DNA from 4 places in the Streptomyces sp. NBC_00247 genome. Region 2 is predicted to be linked to each of the others. Evidence: riboswitches for the same ligand, from Rfam matches in the RefSeq annotation. Region 2 holds a riboswitch; each other region holds the start of a gene.
What was found. Region 2 has a riboswitch for cyclic di-AMP ahead of OHT52_RS05290 (M23 family metallopeptidase). Riboswitches for the same ligand answer to the same signal wherever they lie in the genome.

Region 1 (4,230 bases), 1.2 Mb from region 2:
CACCGGCGATGAGTGACCGGCCGGTGGACGACAGCCCCGAGGAACCCGGCCCCGCCGGCTGCCCCGCGCACCGCGCGCCCGCCGCCCCCGAACTCTTCACCTGGGAGTTCGCGACCGACCCGTACCCGGCGTACGCCTGGCTCCGCGAGCACAGCCCGGTGCACCGCACCACGCTGCCCAGCGGCGTCGAAGCCTGGCTGGTCACCCGGTACGCGGACGCCCGGCACGCCCTCGCCGACCACCGGCTCTCCAAGAACCCGGTCCACCACGCCGGGTCGGCGCACGCCAAGGGGAAGACCGGGATTCCGGGGGAGCGCAAGGCCGAGCTGATGACCCATCTGCTCAACATCGACCCGCCCGACCACACCCGGCTGCGCCGGCTCGTGTCCAAGGCGTTCACCCCGCGCCGGGTCGCGGAGTTCGCGCCCCGCGTGCAGGAGCTGACGGACCGGCTCATCGACCGGTTCGCGACCGAGGGCAAGGCCGACCTCATCCACGAGTTCGCGTTCCCGCTCCCCATCTACGCCATCTGCGACCTGCTCGGGGTGCCCGAGGAGGACCAGGACGACTTCCGGGACTGGGCGGGCATGATGATCCGCCACGGCGGCGGACCACGTGGCGGAGTGGCGCGCTCGGTGAAGCGGATGCGCGCCTACCTCGCCGAACTCATCCACCGCAAGCGGGAGAACCCGGGCGACGACCTGATCTCCGAACTCATCCGCACCAGCGACCACGGCGAGCACCTCACGGAGAACGAGGCCGCCGCGATGGCCTTCATCCTGCTCTTCGCGGGCTTCGAGACGACCGTCAACCTCATCGGCAACGGCACCCACTCCCTGCTCCGCCACCCCGAGGAGCGCGCCCGCCTCCAGGCGTCGCTGGCGGCGGGGGAGGAGGAGCTGCTCGCCACCGGCGTCGAGGAGCTGCTCCGCTTCGACGGCCCGGTGGAGCTGGCCACCTGGCGGTACGCCACCGAACCGCTGACCCTCGGCGGCGAGGAGATCGCGGCAGGCGATCCCGTGCTCGTGGTCCTCGCGGCGGCCGACCGCGACCCCGCGCGCTTCGAGGACCCCGACACGCTCGACCTCGCCCGGCGTGACAATCAGCACCTCGGCTACGGCCACGGCATCCACTACTGCGTGGGTGCGCCGCTCGCCCGGCTGGAGGGACGGACCGCCCTCGCGACCCTGTTGAGGCGCCTCCCTGACCTGCGTCTTGCGGGAGAAACAGCCGATTTGCGGTGGCGTGGAGGGCTCATCATGCGTGGACTGCGCACCCTTCCGGTGGAGTTCACGCCCAGGCCGGCGCTCGACCAAGGTGACGTTCCGTCAACACTGTGATGTTCACGTGATCTGCGAGGCATCGACTTGTGACACACGTTCGAGTCCCGCTAGGTTCACGGTTCGACGCATCAGTTCACCCGTCAGTCACACGGAAGGCACTCCCATGGGCTCCGCGAACGGCAGACACCGCCGCCCTCGCCAGGCACCCGCCATCGTCGTCGCAGCCGGCGTGACAGGCTCCGCCCTCGCGATTCCGCTCCTCGCCGCAGGCAGTGCCGGCGCGGCGGACGCGAACACCTGGGACAAGGTCGCCGAATGCGAGAGCGGCGGCACCTGGAGCGCGGACTTCGGCAACGGCTACTACGGCGGACTGCAGTTCTCCCAGGAGACCTGGTCCGCCTACGGCGGTACGGAGTACGCGCAGCGCGCGGATCTCGCCAGCCGCACCCAGCAGATAGCCGTGGCGGAGAAGGTGCTCGACGCCAAGGGCCCGCAGGCGTGGCCCGGGTGCGCGGTGATCTCCGGGCTGGCGCCCGCGGGCGCCCTCATCGGCGTCGACCCCGGCTCCACGGACGCGGGAGCCTCGGCCGGCACGATCCCGGACGCGGACGGCGCACCCGTCTCCACCGGCACCGCGGAGTCGACGGGCTCCTCCGGCTCGACCGGCGCCCCGGACTCCGGCGGCACCTCCGGGAGCAGCGCCACGCCGAGCCCCGACGCCTCCGCGACCCCCTCGCCCTCCGGCTCGGCCACCCCGGACGCCACCACGCCCGGCAAGAGCGGTGCGAAGAGCGGTACCAAGGGCGGCGCGACGGACGCGGCGACCGGTGACACCGCGACGAGCGGCAAGCACCGCGGGACGCCCGACCCGGACGAGGCGGCCGCCGACGCCTCGCGCGACACCGGCCGGCACGCCTCGCGCGGGGACGGCGACGCGCGCGACGACACGACCCTCGCGACGGACGGGACGTACACGGTCCGGTCCGGCGACAACCTCTGGGCGATCGCCGACGCGCAGAACCTCTCCGACGGCTGGACCGAGCTCTACCAGGCCAACGAGAGCGTGATCGGCTCCGACCCGGACCTGATCCTGCCCGGCCAGGAGCTCGACCTGACGTCGGCGGAGGCCCCCGCGGCGACCGGCACCGCCCCGGCCGCGTCGGACGCCACCTCCGACACGCCGGAGACCGTTCCCGACACGGCCGAGACCGCTCCCGCCAACTGATCCAATTCGGGAAAACACCCCAAAAAGAGGGGCAGTTAAGGGGCCTATGTCCACTTTTGCGAAAGTGAGACATGGGTCTCTTCGCTGTTTCGGCGTGTCGCGGTCACCGGCGTTCGCAGATGTCCGCTTTGACCTGCGGAAACGGTTATTCAACCGTGGCTAGTAAGGTCTGATTGTCTGATATGTCCATCATTGAATGTGGGGGTTCCCTCTGTTTACGGTCAGAACCGCTCGCACCGCGGGCCCCGTCGACCGTCACGCCGAATCCTGCCGTCGGTCGAAGGGAACAGACGCGTAAAGCGCCGTAGGCAGGAGCGGGGGACCCAGGTAAGCCGCCGGTATCGGACGGCCCGTCGGAACGACGGGCGGCCGGAGCCGGCTAGGGGTTAAGCCACACGCAAGGACGTGTGGCCGGGCACTCATTGGCCCGAACCCGACAGCTCACCTCGTAGGCGTCGGTGAGGAGACGTTCCATGCTGCTGTCCAGCAACGGTAAGCACCGCCGCTCGTCCAAGGCCGTCCGTGTGGCCACGCTCGCCGGCGTCGCCGGTGCCGCCATCGCCCTCCCGCTGATGGGCGCCACCAACGCTTCCGCCGCCTCCGTCGCCACCTGGGACGCCGTCGCCCAGTGCGAGTCCGGTGGCAACTGGTCCATCAACACCGGCAACGGCTACTACGGCGGCCTGCAGTTCTCGCAGTCCAGCTGGGCCGCCGCCGGCGGTACGAAGTACGCCCCCCGCGCCGACCTGGCGACCAAGGAGCAGCAGATCGCCACCGCCGAGGTGCTGCTCGACCTGCAGGGCCCGGGTGCCTGGTCCTGCGCCGGTGCCGGCAACCTCACCAACGACGGTGTGGACCCGGGCGTCGACACGGGCTCCTCCGCGAGCACCGGCTCGACCGCGACCGACGACAGCGCCACCACGGCGACGCCGGACCGCGCCACCGACTCGCAGACCGCCTCCCGCGGCGAGGACCGCCCCGCCGCCGCGAAGTCCGAGACCGTCACCACGCCGACCGGCGACAAGGTGGAGAAGGGCGACGGCGAGTACAAGGTCGTCACCGGCGACACCCTCAGCACCATCGCCGAGAAGCAGGGCGTCAAGGGCGGCTGGCAGAAGCTGTTCGAGTTGAACCACGACATCGTCGACGACGCCGACCTCATCTTCCCGGGTCAGCAGCTCCACCTGAAGTAATCACGAACCACTCCTCCCCGGAACGGGGGTGTCCGGCGGCACCCCTTTCCCACTCCCTGGCCCGGCGCGCACTCCCCCCGCGCGCCGGGCCAGGGCCTTTTCCGGCGCCGGTGCGGATGCGGGACCGCGAGCGGCGTACAGGTGAGGAGGGGAAGGAGAGGTTCGCTTCCCCCGCCGTACCGCGGACCGCCGGCCCCCGTACCGCCGGACGTTATGTTCCGTACGGAAACAATGTGTAGGCTCGTCGTGTCACTGGACGGACGGTCGGCTGGCCGATGTCCTGTGTCCGGTTAGGCTCTAGTCGCCAGGCTCAAGAGCCCCGCACAGTCAGCGTCACATCCCAGAAGGAGATGCTCGTGCCGTCCATCGACGTCGTCGTAGCCCGGGAAATCCTCGACTCGCGGGGTAACCCCACCGTCGAGGTCGAAGTTGGTCTCGACGACGGCAGCACGGGCCGTGCTGCCGTTCCGTCCGGCGCCTCCACCGGCGCGTTCGAGGCCGTCGAGCTTCGCGACGGCGACCCCAAGCG
Region 2 (4,230 bases):
GCGGCGGAGGGCGCGGACGCCGCACTGGACCGCCTGGCGAGGTTGGTCTCCGAAGGACTCGACGAGCTTCCGGAAACGGTCTGACACCCCTTCCGCCGGACCCCATGACGGAATTCTTCGCTCGGCCGGGCCGCGCCGTCCTTCACGGACGGCGCGGCTCAGCCGTTTTCGGCTCGGCCTTTTCTCGCGGCAGCCGTGACGGTAATTCCGGCAGCACGGAGAATGCTCCCGCCAATTCGCTTCTCTTTGTATACGGCGAGTTTGTTAATGACGGGCACCCGAGGTGTTTACGGGATGTTGCGAAGTGCTCACCCGGGACTGTTTCACCGCTCGGACCGGGCGGCGCGGCCGGTGTGCGGCCAGCGAACGCTCCGCGTGCTGCGTGGCCAGCCCCCTGGCGCGCTCCGCGTCGCCCCGGGCCACCGCGTCCACGAGGGCTCCGTGTTCGGCCCACGACTCGACGGGGCGGACCGGCTGCTCGACGGCGTACATCCAGGTGATCTTGTGCCGGAGCTGGGTCAGCAGCGCGATGAGACCGGGGCTGCCCGACGCCTGGGCGAGCGTCTCGTGGAACCAGCCGCCCAGCGAGCGCAGGTCCTCCCCCTCGCCCCGGCGGGCCCGCTCCTGTCCCAGCTTGACCAGTCCGCGCAGGACCTTGAGGTGAGCCTCGGTGCGGCGCTGCGCGGCCCGTGCCGCACCCAGCGGCTCCAGCAGGAGCTTCACCTCCAGGAGGTCGGCCGCCTCCTGCTCGGTCGGTTCGGCGACACAGGCGCCCGCATGCCTGCGGGTGACCACGAACCCCTCGGACTCCAGGGTCCGCAGGGCTTCGCGCACCGGGACGCGCGAGACGCCGTAGCGCCGCGCCAGAAGCTCCTCGGTGAGGCGGCTGCCGCGCTCGTAGACGCCCGAGACGATGTCTTCACGGATTGCCGTGCATACCGAGTGCGCGGGAATGCGCATGTCCGAACCTCCGCCTTAATCCCCGCGAAACGCGGCCGATCGAAGCCTGCACCGTGACTCTATTGCAATCTGAGTGAATTTCCGATGGCGTACCGGAATTCGCACATATCTTTTGCCTGCGGAGCCGGCGGGCCGGAGGGTTTCGGGTGATATGCCGAAGCCCCGGCACGGGTCCGGGGCTTCGGGGTGATCAGGGGGCGATCAGGGCCGGTCAGCGCCGGTGGGGGCGAGCGCGAAGGCAGGACCGGGAGCGCGGGTCAGACCGTGAGGCCGTGGGCCCGCAGATACGCCACGGGGTCCATGTCGGAGCCGTACTCCGGTCCGGTGCGCGCCTCGAAGTGCAGGTGCGGGCCGGTCGCGTTGCCGGTGGCGCCGGAGAGGCCGATCCGCTCGCCCGACGAGACGCTCTGGCCGACCGAGACACCGATCGAGGAGAGGTGGCCGTACTGGGTGTACGTGCCGTCCGTCATCCGCAGCACGACGTTGTTGCCGTACGCGCCGCCCCAGCCGGCTTCGACGACCGTGCCCGCGCCCACGGCGTGGACGGGGGTACCCGTGGCGGCGTGGAAGTCGACGCCGGAGTGGCTGCCGGAGGACCAGAGGGAGCCGCTCGACCTGTAACCGGTGCTGATGTACGACCCCGCGACGGGCAGGTGGAAGGAGTTCAGCCGCTTGCGTTCGGCGGCACGCGCGGCGCGCGCCTTCGCCTCACGGGCTTCCCTGACCCGTACGGCGGCCTCGGCCTTGGCCTTCGCTTCGGCCTTCGCCCTGGCCTCGGCGACGCGGTGCTGGGCCTCCGCCTGGTCGGCTATCCGGTCCGCGATGGAGTCGCCGAGCGCCACGGCCCCGATGAGGCCGGTCGTACGGGGCGACGGGACGGACGGATCGGCGGCGAGGGCCGGGGAGGCCGTCGAAGCGACGACGCCGGTGGCCGCGAGTGCCGCGACACCGGCGAACCGGGCGGTGGTGCGCGTCAGACGGCCCGGGGCACGATGCGTCCCGGTGGCACGGGTGAACGCCATGGAGGAGCGGATCCTTTCCTTCCTTCTCGCCTACCGGGTTAGCTGACGGGTTCGGAGCAGGAAGGTCTCCTACGGGCGTTCACGCCTCTCACGAGACGGGCGCGCCCGATTCACCCCAGGGACTTCACGGGTCCCCGGCTCCCCAGGCTCGCGCCTGACGGGGACTCGGCGATGGCTGTCCGGCACCGCGAGTGCGGTACACAGTCGGCGGACAGCCGGATCGACGCTAGGCCGCGGCGCTTTCGATCACCAAACGGACAGGGCGTTTTGTAGCGCATCCCACAGGGCAGACAGCCACGCTTCCGGCAAAGAGGACAAACGACGCGACCCCGACGAGATCTCTCCCGCCGGGGTCGCGCTGCCGGGCGTACCCGGTCGTGCGGGTGACGGCCGGTCAGCCGTTCACGACCGTCACCTCACCGATGCCCAGCGCGCGGACGGGCTCGGCGATCTGCGCCGCGTCGCCCACCAGGATCGTCACCAGCCGGTCCACCGGGAAGGCGTTGACCACCGCGGCGGTCGCCTCGACCGTGCCGGTCTCGGCGAGCCGGGCGTACAGGTGGGCCTGGAAGTCGTCGGGCAGCTGCTGCTCGACCTGGTCGGCGAGGGTCGCCGCGACCGAGGCCGCCGTCTCGAACTTCAGCGGGGCGACCCCCACGAGGTTCTGCACGGCGGTCTCGCGCTCGGCGTCCGTCAGCCCGTCCGCCGCGAGGGTCCGCAGGACCTTCCAGAGGTCGTCGAGCGCGGGTCCCGTGGACTCGGTGTCCACCGAACCGCTGATGGCCAGCATCGCCGCACCGGCCGGTCCGGAGTCCGGACCGCCGGCGGTGGAGCGGAGCACCTGGGCGAACGCGCGTACGCCGTAGGTGTAGCCCTTCTCCTCGCGCAGCACCCGGTCGAGCCGCGAGGTGAGCGTGCCGCCGAGGCAGTACGCCCCGAGGACCTGGGCGGGCCAGACGCTGTCGTGCCGGTCCGCGCCGATGCGGCCGATGAGCAGCTGCGTCTGTACGGCTCCCGGACGGTTGACGACGACCACGCGGCCGGTGTCGTCCGCGGTGATCGGCGCCACCGGACGGGGGCTGCCGCCGTTGCCCGACCAGTCGCCCAGGGTCTCGGCGAGCAGTGCGTCCAGGTCGATGCCGGTGAGGTCGCCGACGACGACCGCGACCGCCGTGGCGGGGCGGACGTGGGCGTCGTAGAAGGCGCGGACGGCGGCGGCGTCGATCCGCCGCACGGTGTCCTCGGTGCCCAGACGCGGGCGCGACATCCGGGCGGTGGCCGGGAACAGCTCCTTGTAGAGCTGCTTGGCCGCGCGGCGCGCGGGGTTGGCCTGCTCGTGCGGGATCTCGTCCAGGCGGTTTCCCACCAGGCGCTCGATCTCGCTGTCGGCGAAGGCGGGGGCCCGCAGCGCCTCGGCGACCAGGCCGAGCGCCTTGGCCAGGCGGGAGACGGGCACCTCCAGCGAGACCCGGACGCCCGGGTGGTCGGCGTGCGCGTCGAGCGTGGCGCCGCAGCGCTCCAGCTCGGCGGCGAACTCCTCGGCGCTGCGCTTGTCGGTTCCCTCGGAGAGGGCACGCGCCATGATGGTGGCGACGCCGTCCAGGCCCTCGGGTTCGGCGTCGAGCGGTGCTTCGAGGTGGATCTCGACCGCGACGACCTGCTGGCCGGGGCGGTGGCTGCGGAGCACCGTCAGCCCGTTGGGCAGGGTGCCGCGTTCGGGTGCCGGGAAGGCCCAGGGGCGTGCGGTTCCCGGGGTGGGCTGCGGGTGGAAGTCCATGGCTACTCCAGTCACGGCGGCGTCGCTCACTTGCCGGCCTCCTCGTCGGCGTCGGTGTCCGCGCCGTCCTCGGCAGCGGTCCCGTCGTCCGGCTCGGCCGGTTCGACCGGCTCGTAGACCAGCACGGCACGGTTGTCGGGGCGCAGCGTGGCGGCGGCGACCTTCCGCACCTCGTCGGCGGTGATGTCGAGAACGCGTCCGACGGCCGTCAGCGCGAGCTGCGGGTCACCGAACAGCACCGCGAAGCGGCAGAGTTCGTCGGCGCGGCCGGAGACCGTACCGAGTCGGTCGAGCCACTCGCGTTCCAACTGGGCCTGCGCGCGTTCCATTTCCTCGGGCGTCGGGCCCTCGGTGGCGAACCGCTCCAGCTCCTCGTCGACCGCGGTCTCGATGCTCTCGACCTCCACGCCTCCGGACGTCTTGACGTCCAGCCAGCCCAGCGAGGGCGCTCCGGCCAGCCGCAGCAGCCCG
Region 3 (4,230 bases), 1.0 Mb from region 2:
CTGGAGCGGATTCCGGCTGCGCCGGTCGGGCCCGCCGCGGCGGGCCCGTCACGTCTCCGGCTTCCCCTGGTGTAGCGCCCCCACTCAGAGCGGCAGCAGGTCCGGGCGCTTCGCGGCGACCTCGTCGCCGGAGGACTCGCCGCGCAGCCGGCGGCCGATCCACGGGACGAGGTACTCGCGCGCCCACTGGATGTTGTCGCGCCGCATCTCGAAGGTGTTCCGCTGGGCCTGCGGGGGCCACGGCTGGTCGGGGTCGGCCGGTGTCTCCAGGCTGAGGACCTGTGCGGCCCGCAGCGCCACCCGGGTGTGCCCCTCGGGTGAGAGGTGCAGCCGGTCGTTGTCCCAGGCCCGGCGGTCCTGGATCGATCGCAAGGACCAGAGGTCCAGCACCGGACAGTGGTAGCGGTCCGCGATGGCCCGCAGGTGGACGTTGTAGGTGGCGATCTTGCCGCGCATGTGGCGGAGCACCGGGACCCCGCGGGTGTCGAATCCGGTGGTCACCATGACGGTGCCGACCGCGTTGGTGAGGTCGGCGACCGCGCGTTCGAAGCGCTCGGCCAGGTCGTCCGGGTCGGTGCCGGGCCGGATGATGTCGTTGCCGCCGGCGCAGAAGCTCACCAGGTCCGGTGCGAGCTCCTTGGCGCGGGGAACCTGCTCCTCGACTATCTGGTCGAGCAGTCGTCCGCGTACCGCGAGATTGGCGTACCGGAATAGCCCGTGCACGGAATCGGCACCGGCCGTCTCGTCGGGGGCGGGAAGCTGATCAGCGAGAAGAACCGCGAAACGGTCCGCCCAGCCGACATAGGATCCGTCCGGTCCGGGGTCCCCGACTCCCTCGGTGAAACTGTCGCCGATCGCCGCGTACGACCCGATGATGTCTGTCTTCTGGATTCTCGAATCGTCTGCCACGACCACATATCTTGCCCCTTTCCATGTGACCTACGCGACCGTAAGAAGGGGTTGACGTGGGGTGAGATAGACCACCCGGTCAGGTTTTGGTAAAGCCGGAATAAGTAGAGGGGCGGCGCGCTTACGCGCACCGCCCCTCGAAGCCCTGACGGATCGTGACGATACGTCAAGAGGAGGTGTCTCAGATGGAGACGCCGTGGGACCGCAGGTAGGCGATCGGGTCCACGTCCGAGCCGTAGCTCGGGGTGGTGCGGATCTCGAAGTGGAGGTGCGGGCCGGTGACGTTGCCGGTGGCACCCGAGAGACCGATCTGCTGGCCGCCGGTGACGGTCTGGCCGACCGAGACCATCAGCTGCGACTGGTGCGCGTACTGGGAGTACATGCCGTCGGCGTGCTTGATGATGACCTCGTTGCCGTAGGCGCCGTCGTAGCCGGCGGAGACGACGGTGCCGGGGCCGACGGCGCGGACGACGGTGCCGGTGGCGGCGCTGAAGTCGGAGCCGGTGTGGTAACCGCTGGACCACATGGAGCCGGAGGCGTGGTACTGGGTGGTGACGGTCGCGTTGGCCACCGGGGTGGTCCAGCCGGTGCTGTTGCTGTCGGCGGCCTTGGTGGTGGTCGCGGCGGACTCCGTCGCGGTCGCCGGGGCAGCCTTCGTCCCGGTCTTGGCGGCCGTCTTCGTCTCGGCCTTCGGAGCCTCGGCCTTGGCGGAGGACGCGGTGGAGGCCGAGCTGGACGCCTGGGCGCCGAGGGTCAGCTTCATGCCCGGGAGGATCAGGCTCGGGTTGCCGCCGACGACCTCGCGGTTGTCCTGGTAGAGCTTCTCCCAGCCACCCTTGATCTTGTGCTGGGCGGCGATCTTCGCCAGGTAGTCGCCCGAGACGACCTTGTAGGTCTTGGCGGACTGCTGGGCGGCCGGGGCCGACTGGGCGGCGGGGGCCGACTGCTCGGCGGCGTGGGCACCCGTGGCTCCGAGGAGCGGCAGGGCGACGACGGCGCCACCGGCTCCGACGGCGAGGATGCCGCGAGCGATCGGGCCGGACTTCTTACGACGGTGCTTACCCGGGATGGGCATGGGGAAATTCCTCTCCGGCGCCTACGAGGTGAGCTGTCGGGTTCGGGCTGGAGATGCCCGGTCGCGCTGAACACGACTTCACCCCGAGCCGTCCGGAACAACTCCGGTCGGCGGCTTACCTGGGTCCCCCGCTCCTGCCACGCATCAGTGAGTGCGAATTCCGGGCGGCGGCAGGATTAGGCGGTCCGTCCGGAGTGATGGTGAACGTAATCGAGCCAGGTCGGACGGAACAAGCCGTCGCAAGCGGAACGGAATCCCGGATCCGAAATCGGTCCGCTTTTCCGGTCACCCTCCGTGGATTACGGATCTTGGCATTCCGCGCGACGGACGGGCCGTCGCCCGGCCTTTCGGCCACACACGGTCACGGATATGATCCCGCTCACGAGATCACCCACCATCCCCCCTATAAACGGGTGATGTTGCGCAAAATCAACACAATGCGGACATGTCGCGCAGATCACGGATGCCGGATCTTCAGCCGCCGGCAACCGACCGCCGCTACTCCGGCGCCGGGGAGCGATGTCGTAGGGTCGCGACGAGCCGACGTCGGCGAGCAGCGCCGGCGCCCAGACGCACCGAGGAGCCGCTGTGACGCAGGTGCCGCAGTTCTCGCCGGCCGAACCCGAGCTGAGCGGGGTCCGTAACTTCCGGGACGTGGGCGGGTTGCCCACCACCGACGGACGACGGGTGCGGCACGGGAGGCTCTTCCGCAGCGGTCACCTCGCCGCCGCCACCGCCGAGGACGCCGTCTTCCTCGGTCGGCTCGGGCTGCACACCGTCTTCGACTTCCGCAACTCCGCCGACCAGAAGCTCGACGGCTTCGACGTGGAGCTGCCGGGCGTGCGCAGCGTCCTCATCCCGCTCTCGGACCCCGCCGACGGGGCCGGGTTCTGGCGGCTGGTGCGCGAGGGCGACATCGCGCAGCTGCGCTCACTGCTCGCCGACGGCAAGGGCACGGAGCGGATGCTCGCCTCGTACCGCTCGATCATCACCGACCGCACGGCCGAACACAGCCGGGTGCTGCACGCCCTGGCGGAGGACAGCGTGCCGGCGCTGATGCACTGCGCCGCGGGCAAGGACCGGGCGGGCCTGACGATGGCGGTGACCCTGCTCGCGGTCGGTGTCGAGCGCGAGGCCATCGCGGCGGACTACCTCAAGTCCAACGACGCCCACCGCCGGTACCGGCTGAGGCGCGGCGACCGTGCGGACCCGCTGGTCTCCACCGAGGTGATGAGCCTGCTCAACCCGCTCTTCGGAGCGCACATCGACTACCTGGACGCGGCCTTCGCCACGATCGAGGAGACCTGGGGCACCACGGAGCGCTACTTCGCCGAGGGGCTGGGACTCTCCGCGGAAACCCGGGAGCGGCTGCGCGAGCGGCTGCTGGACGAGGGGTAGGCAGCGCGATCAGGCCGCGGCGGCCCGGTCGGCCGGGCGATCCCGGTCGGGCCGCCCGGACCCGTCCCTCGTCGAGGTGGATCGTCCAGATGTCCCCGACCGCCCGTTCCGGTTCGACCAGGACCGCGACCCCGGCAACGACCGCAGGCGCGTCGGCCGGCCGCATCGGAGAGTCCGGGACAGCGTGCCGGGTGTAGGTCGGCAGTTCTCCGGTTCAGTCGAACGCGTGCAGTGGTGAGTCGCGGGCGAACCGTACCGGGCGGTTCTCCTCCACCCACGCGGTTGCCGCGTCGACCCGGTCCAGGTGCGCCGGCAGGTGTCCGGGGGCCGGCCCGTGGCTGAACCACACGAGGAAACCGACGGCGTCGACCGCCCACCAGTCCCAGGTGCATCCGGGCCGTGGATGCCGCAGGACGGTCGTCATGCGGTCACTCCACGGGCGCCGGTGGCCGCGGTCCGGAGGACTTCCTCGGCCTCGGGGAACGTCGGTACAGCGGTATCGGTGAGAACGATCATGGCCGTTTAGGGCGTGTGCCGAAAGTGGCGCCGTCCGCCCGGACGCCGCCGGACAGGCGGGACTTTCGACACACGGCCTAGACGTGCGCGGGGGATGAGTCCACGGGGAACTGACGGCGGGACGGCGTACCACCACGTAGGCGCCGTCGCCGCGACGTGGGCCTCTGGCCCCGGGCACTTCCCATGCCGCTATTCAATGCCGCTATTCAACTGGACCACGGGTGTTTCGACAGCCATCTCCCGGCAGGCTGGCCTCGTCGTCAGCATCCTCCCACTCCCGACAGGCCCTCTCGATCTCGCCGAGGTACTGCCTGAGATCGAACCGGACTTCG
Region 4 (4,230 bases), 2.4 Mb from region 2:
GGATTCGGCCGGGATTCGGCAGGGCGAAGGGGAAGCCGGCAGCCCTGACGTCGGGGGGAAGCGTCAGGGCTGCCGGGGCAGGGGGCGCCCGAGGGCGTGTCCGGCGGGGGATACGCGGCCACCCGGGCCCACGCGGCGTGCCCGGGTGGGCCCGGAGGCGTCAGACGGTGAGGCCCTTGCCGGTCAGCCAGGCCATCGGGTCGATGCCGGTGCCGTCCGCGGTGTGGACTTCGAGGTGGAGGTGCGGGCCGGTGACGTTGCCGGTGGCTCCCACGCGGCCGATGGTGTCGCCCGTGCCGACCTGCTGGCCGACGACGACGTCCATGGAGGACTGGTGGCAGTACCAGATCTCCGTACCGTCGTCGAGCTGCAGGACCGTGCGGTACCCGTACGAGCCCGACCAGCCCGCCGACTTGACCGTTCCCCCGTGCACGGCCTTGACCGGGGTACCGGTCGGCGCGGCGAAGTCGAGACCGGTGTGCTGCCCGGAGGCCCACATCGTGCCGGCCTCGCCGAAGGTGGAGGTGATCGTGTACGCGGAGGTGGGGAGCGAGTAGCTGGCGGCGAGCTTGGCGAGCCTCTCGGCCTCGGCCTTCTTCGCCGCGGCCTCCTCCGCCGCCTTCTTCTCCGCCGCGGCCTTCGCCGTGGCCGCGTCCTGCTGCTTCTTGGCCTCGGTGGCGGCCTTGGCCGCCGCCGCCTCCTCCTCCGCCGCCTTCGCGTCCGCGTCGGCGGCGGACTGCTGCTGCTCGGCCTGCTGGAGGATGCGGGCGCGCAGCGCCTCGCCCGCGTCGGTGGCGCCCTGCTCGGTCTCCGCCGTGGTGAGCCCGGCCGTGGTGAACGGCGCGGCGGCTGCCACCGGCACGGGAGTGTCGTCGGACTGGACCGCGGTGATCAGAGCACCCAGCCCGGGAAGGGACTTGGCGTCCGGAAGGTTGTCCGCGAGCGAATCGGGAAGAGAAATGGAGACCGGCGGCTTGCTCTGCGCGGTGGCCATGCCGCCCGCACCGACGGCCGCGATGACGCCGACCCCGAGGACGGTGGAACTACGCGCGAGACCACGCTGCTTGGCGACGCGGTGCCGGCCGCGTACGGGGCGGAGGGAATCCTCGGTGGGGTTCCATTCCTCCCAGGCCCTGTCGGCGTCCCCGGGGGAGCCGAAACCCTCACGGGTGGCGAAGGGTGACGGGGCTTCGGGGGCAGGCTGGTTGGACGCCACGTGGGCGCACTCCTTTCCTTCCTTCTCGCCTACCGGGTTAGCTGACGGGTTCGGAGCAGGAAGGTCTCCTACGGGCGCCTGGTGTCTCTGTCGAGACACAGGTGTCCGATTCACCCCAAGAAGTGGTTCCCCGGTTCCCTTGCGGAATTCGGCGCTCGCGCACGGCGCCGTCTCTGACGACGGCTGGGACGACCGCGCTGCGTTATCGAACGTTAATAGACATACGGCTCCGATTCCAAGCCGTTCCCCTTGATCATTCCCGCTTCGGGCCGGGATTTACCTGGGCATTCCCCCGCCAATAGGGGCGACTTGCGGACGACCCGTACGACCGCATTCATCTGACGGTGTGTCATATGTTATCGAGCGGCACCGCCCCGCTACGGACCGTCGCCGCACCCGGGGCGACGGTCCGCGGAGCCGACCGCGGGAGCGCCACCCGGGCGTGATTCCGAGAAGTGACGCCGGCCGCCCGGAACCGCGTCAGCCGCCGCCGCGGCCCACGATCGGCACGGTGGTCCGGCGCTCCGGCTGGTCCTCCGCGGGCCGGGCCACCGCGAGCAGCGCCAAGTCGTCCGTCGAGTGGCCACCGGTGTGCAGCCGGACGTCGTCGGTGAGCGCCGAGAGCAGCTCGTCGGGACCGGGGAAGATCCTGCCGCGCAGCCGCTCCGCCGGGTCGTAGAACACGCCCGCCGAGTCGCGCGCCTCGGAGAGCCCGTCCGTGTAGGTCAACAGGGTCGCGCCCGGCGGGAAGTCCCACTCGTCAGCCTGGTCCGGCCAGGCTCCCAGCGCCATGCCGAGCGGCAGCGCGGGCGTACCGGGCCGCAGCACGTCCAGCGCTCCCCCGGCGTGCAACAGCAACGGTTCGGGGTGGCCCCGGTTGACGATCCGCAGCGTGGCGGAGCCCTGGGGGATCTCGGCGAGCACCGCGGTGACGAACCCCTCCACCGGGTCCAGGCCCCCGCGCCGCGCCGCGTCCCTGACCAGCGCACGCTCCAGCCGGTCCGCCACCCCCTCCAGCGTCTCCTCCTGCTCGGCGGCCTCCCGGAACGCGCCGATGATCACCGCCACCGCCTCGACCGCGTCGAGCCCCTTGCCGCGCACGTCGCCCAGGACGAGACGCACTCCGTGCGGAGTGTCCGCGACGGCGAACAGGTCGCCGCCGACGTACTCGTCCGCCTGCGCCGCCTCGTACCGCGCGGCGACATGGAGCCCGCCCACCCGGTCGGCCGGAACGGGCAGCACCGCGCGCATGGCGGTCTCCGCGATGATCCGGGCGGAGGCCAGCTGCTCGCTTCCGCGCCGCACCACCCCGTTGATGACGAGCGCCAGCACGGCCGTGGTGGCCACGGTGAGCGTCTCGATGATCGGAACGATCTCGCCGATGGTGCCCACGTACACCCGCATCGCGATGACGGCCGACAGCGAGGCGGCACCGATCCGGACGGTGCCGGCCCGGGAGGCGAACGGCGCGGCGATCAGAGGCGCGGCGACGAACAGGGGTACCGCCGTGAAGCGGGGCGGTGACGCGATGTCGAAGACCAGCCCGCCGAGGACGAGCAGGGCAGGCAGAATCCGCACGAATCGCCGGGCACTGACACCCCCGGACGCCCAACCGCCCCCGTACAGCCGTTTCGCCACCTCTGTGCTTCTCCTGCCCTGTCCCGCCACGGCTGCGGAACCTACCGCGCCCCGCCCGGGCCGGCCCGAACCGCGCCGTGCGGCGACTCCTCGTCGTCCATTGGGGGGAGCGCACGGCTCCCCGTCGAGCGCCCCCCACCGTCGGCGTACGGCGGGTGCACCGGTCCGGCGGAACGGGGTTCCACACCGTTCGGCGAGTGCCCGTGCGCCGCGCACGGAAACGGCGGCGCAACCGCTCCGGACGCCCGGACTCCCCGGACGCCCGGACTCCCGTCAACGCGTTCGACCTGGTGGCCGCGACCGTGCGGGTGTGCGAGGTCCCTGGATGGACCAGTTCATGCCCATTACGGCAGATCTTTACGCGCCGGTCGGACCGAGCGGGCCGAACACTCGCAGAGAACGGAGGGGCCGAACGGACGACGCTTGCGCACGCATTCCCGTGGGCGAACACGCGGGAACGACTCGGGCCCGGCACGCTGTGCGTGCCGGGCCCGGGCCTTCAGTAGCGGGGACAGGATTTGAACCTGCGACCTCTGGGTTATGAGCCCAGCGAGCTACCGAGCTGCTCCACCCCGCGTCGATGAACACAACTCTACGGCATCCTGAGCGGGCTTCGAACCACCCCGGAACCACACGGGCACGACCGAGCGGCTCTCCCGGCATCGGCGCACACGCCCAGGGCTCGCCCCCAAAGCGTTGCCGCCCGCCCGAAGAATCCCCACCAGGGGTACGGACACCGGCAACCCGCCCTTCCACGAGCCGAGTTCACCACCGCCGATCCAGCCCTGCCGTCATCCCGCGCGCAGAGCAACACAGTTAGGCCCAAAGCACCGCCACACCCACTCCAACGGTCTTTTTGCATGAGGCAGTTGCCACGCGTGCTCTTCTGGCCAAGGATGTGGATGCATCCCCCAGAACCGGCGGGCTGCCCGTGCGGACACGTGCCCCCGAGGCGGCGGAATTCGCCCTGCCCCGGCGTCGGCCACGCGCTCCCGGTCCCGCAACGCCGCTCTCTCCGGAGGACTCCACCATGACCACACCTCTCACTCCCGCCCCTTCCACCCCCTCGGACACCTCTCTGGGGGCCCGAGTGCGCACCTCGGCGGCGAGCGCGATCATCGGGGGCCTCGCCGGGGCCGTGATGAGCGCGGTGGTGGTCTACTTCATCATCGGGATGCCGGACGGCGAGGGCACCAACGCTCTGAACAACGCGATATCCGGCCTGATCAGCGGCTTCCTGGCCGGCTTCATCGGCCTGATGGTCTACCAGAGCAAGGCGGCGGCAGCAGCCCGGGCAGCCGGAGCCGCCGCCACGACCGCGCCCGCCACGCCCACGGAGGCGGCGAGACCTGCTGCCGCCGAAACCGGGGCAGCCA

Region 1: another riboswitch for cyclic di-AMP. It lies ahead of OHT52_RS10560 (transglycosylase family protein); the one in region 2 lies ahead of OHT52_RS05290 (M23 family metallopeptidase).
Region 3: another riboswitch for cyclic di-AMP. It lies ahead of OHT52_RS01095 (LysM peptidoglycan-binding domain-containing M23 family metallopeptidase); the one in region 2 lies ahead of OHT52_RS05290 (M23 family metallopeptidase).
Region 4: another riboswitch for cyclic di-AMP. It lies ahead of OHT52_RS15820 (M23 family metallopeptidase); the one in region 2 lies ahead of OHT52_RS05290 (M23 family metallopeptidase).

What each region holds. Positions count from the first base shown of each region.
Region 1 is NZ_CP108093.1:2,544,383-2,548,612, reverse strand. Features, by position in the region: gene OHT52_RS10575 (nucleoside triphosphate pyrophosphohydrolase) at 1-16, shown strand, start outside; gene OHT52_RS10570 (cytochrome P450 family protein) at 9-1,340, shown strand; gene OHT52_RS10565 (transglycosylase family protein) at 1,447-2,508, shown strand; cyclic di-AMP (ydaO/yuaA leader) riboswitch at 2,799-2,978, shown strand; gene OHT52_RS10560 (transglycosylase family protein) at 2,982-3,701, shown strand; gene eno (phosphopyruvate hydratase) at 4,052-4,230, shown strand, end outside.
Region 2 is NZ_CP108093.1:1,336,512-1,340,741, forward strand. Features, by position in the region: gene OHT52_RS05280 (HPr family phosphocarrier protein) at 1-84, shown strand, start outside; gene OHT52_RS05285 (GntR family transcriptional regulator) at 265-960, opposite strand; gene OHT52_RS05290 (M23 family metallopeptidase) at 1,218-1,982, opposite strand; cyclic di-AMP (ydaO/yuaA leader) riboswitch at 1,996-2,163, opposite strand; gene OHT52_RS05295 (M16 family metallopeptidase) at 2,377-3,759, opposite strand; gene OHT52_RS05300 (M16 family metallopeptidase) at 3,786-4,230, opposite strand, start outside.
Region 3 is NZ_CP108093.1:314,995-319,224, forward strand. Features, by position in the region: gene OHT52_RS01085 (STM4011 family radical SAM protein) at 1-75, shown strand, start outside; gene OHT52_RS01090 (SGNH/GDSL hydrolase family protein) at 85-909, opposite strand; gene OHT52_RS01095 (LysM peptidoglycan-binding domain-containing M23 family metallopeptidase) at 1,091-1,984, opposite strand; cyclic di-AMP (ydaO/yuaA leader) riboswitch at 1,988-2,144, opposite strand; gene OHT52_RS01100 (tyrosine-protein phosphatase) at 2,573-3,382, shown strand; gene OHT52_RS01105 (hypothetical protein) at 3,597-3,806, opposite strand; gene OHT52_RS01110 (hypothetical protein) at 4,101-4,230, opposite strand, start outside.
Region 4 is NZ_CP108093.1:3,712,433-3,716,662, reverse strand. Features, by position in the region: gene OHT52_RS15820 (M23 family metallopeptidase) at 161-1,216, opposite strand; cyclic di-AMP (ydaO/yuaA leader) riboswitch at 1,228-1,380, opposite strand; gene OHT52_RS15815 (PP2C family protein-serine/threonine phosphatase) at 1,697-2,854, opposite strand; tRNA gene OHT52_RS15810 (tRNA-Met) at 3,358-3,431, opposite strand; gene OHT52_RS15805 (hypothetical protein) at 3,885-4,230, shown strand, end outside.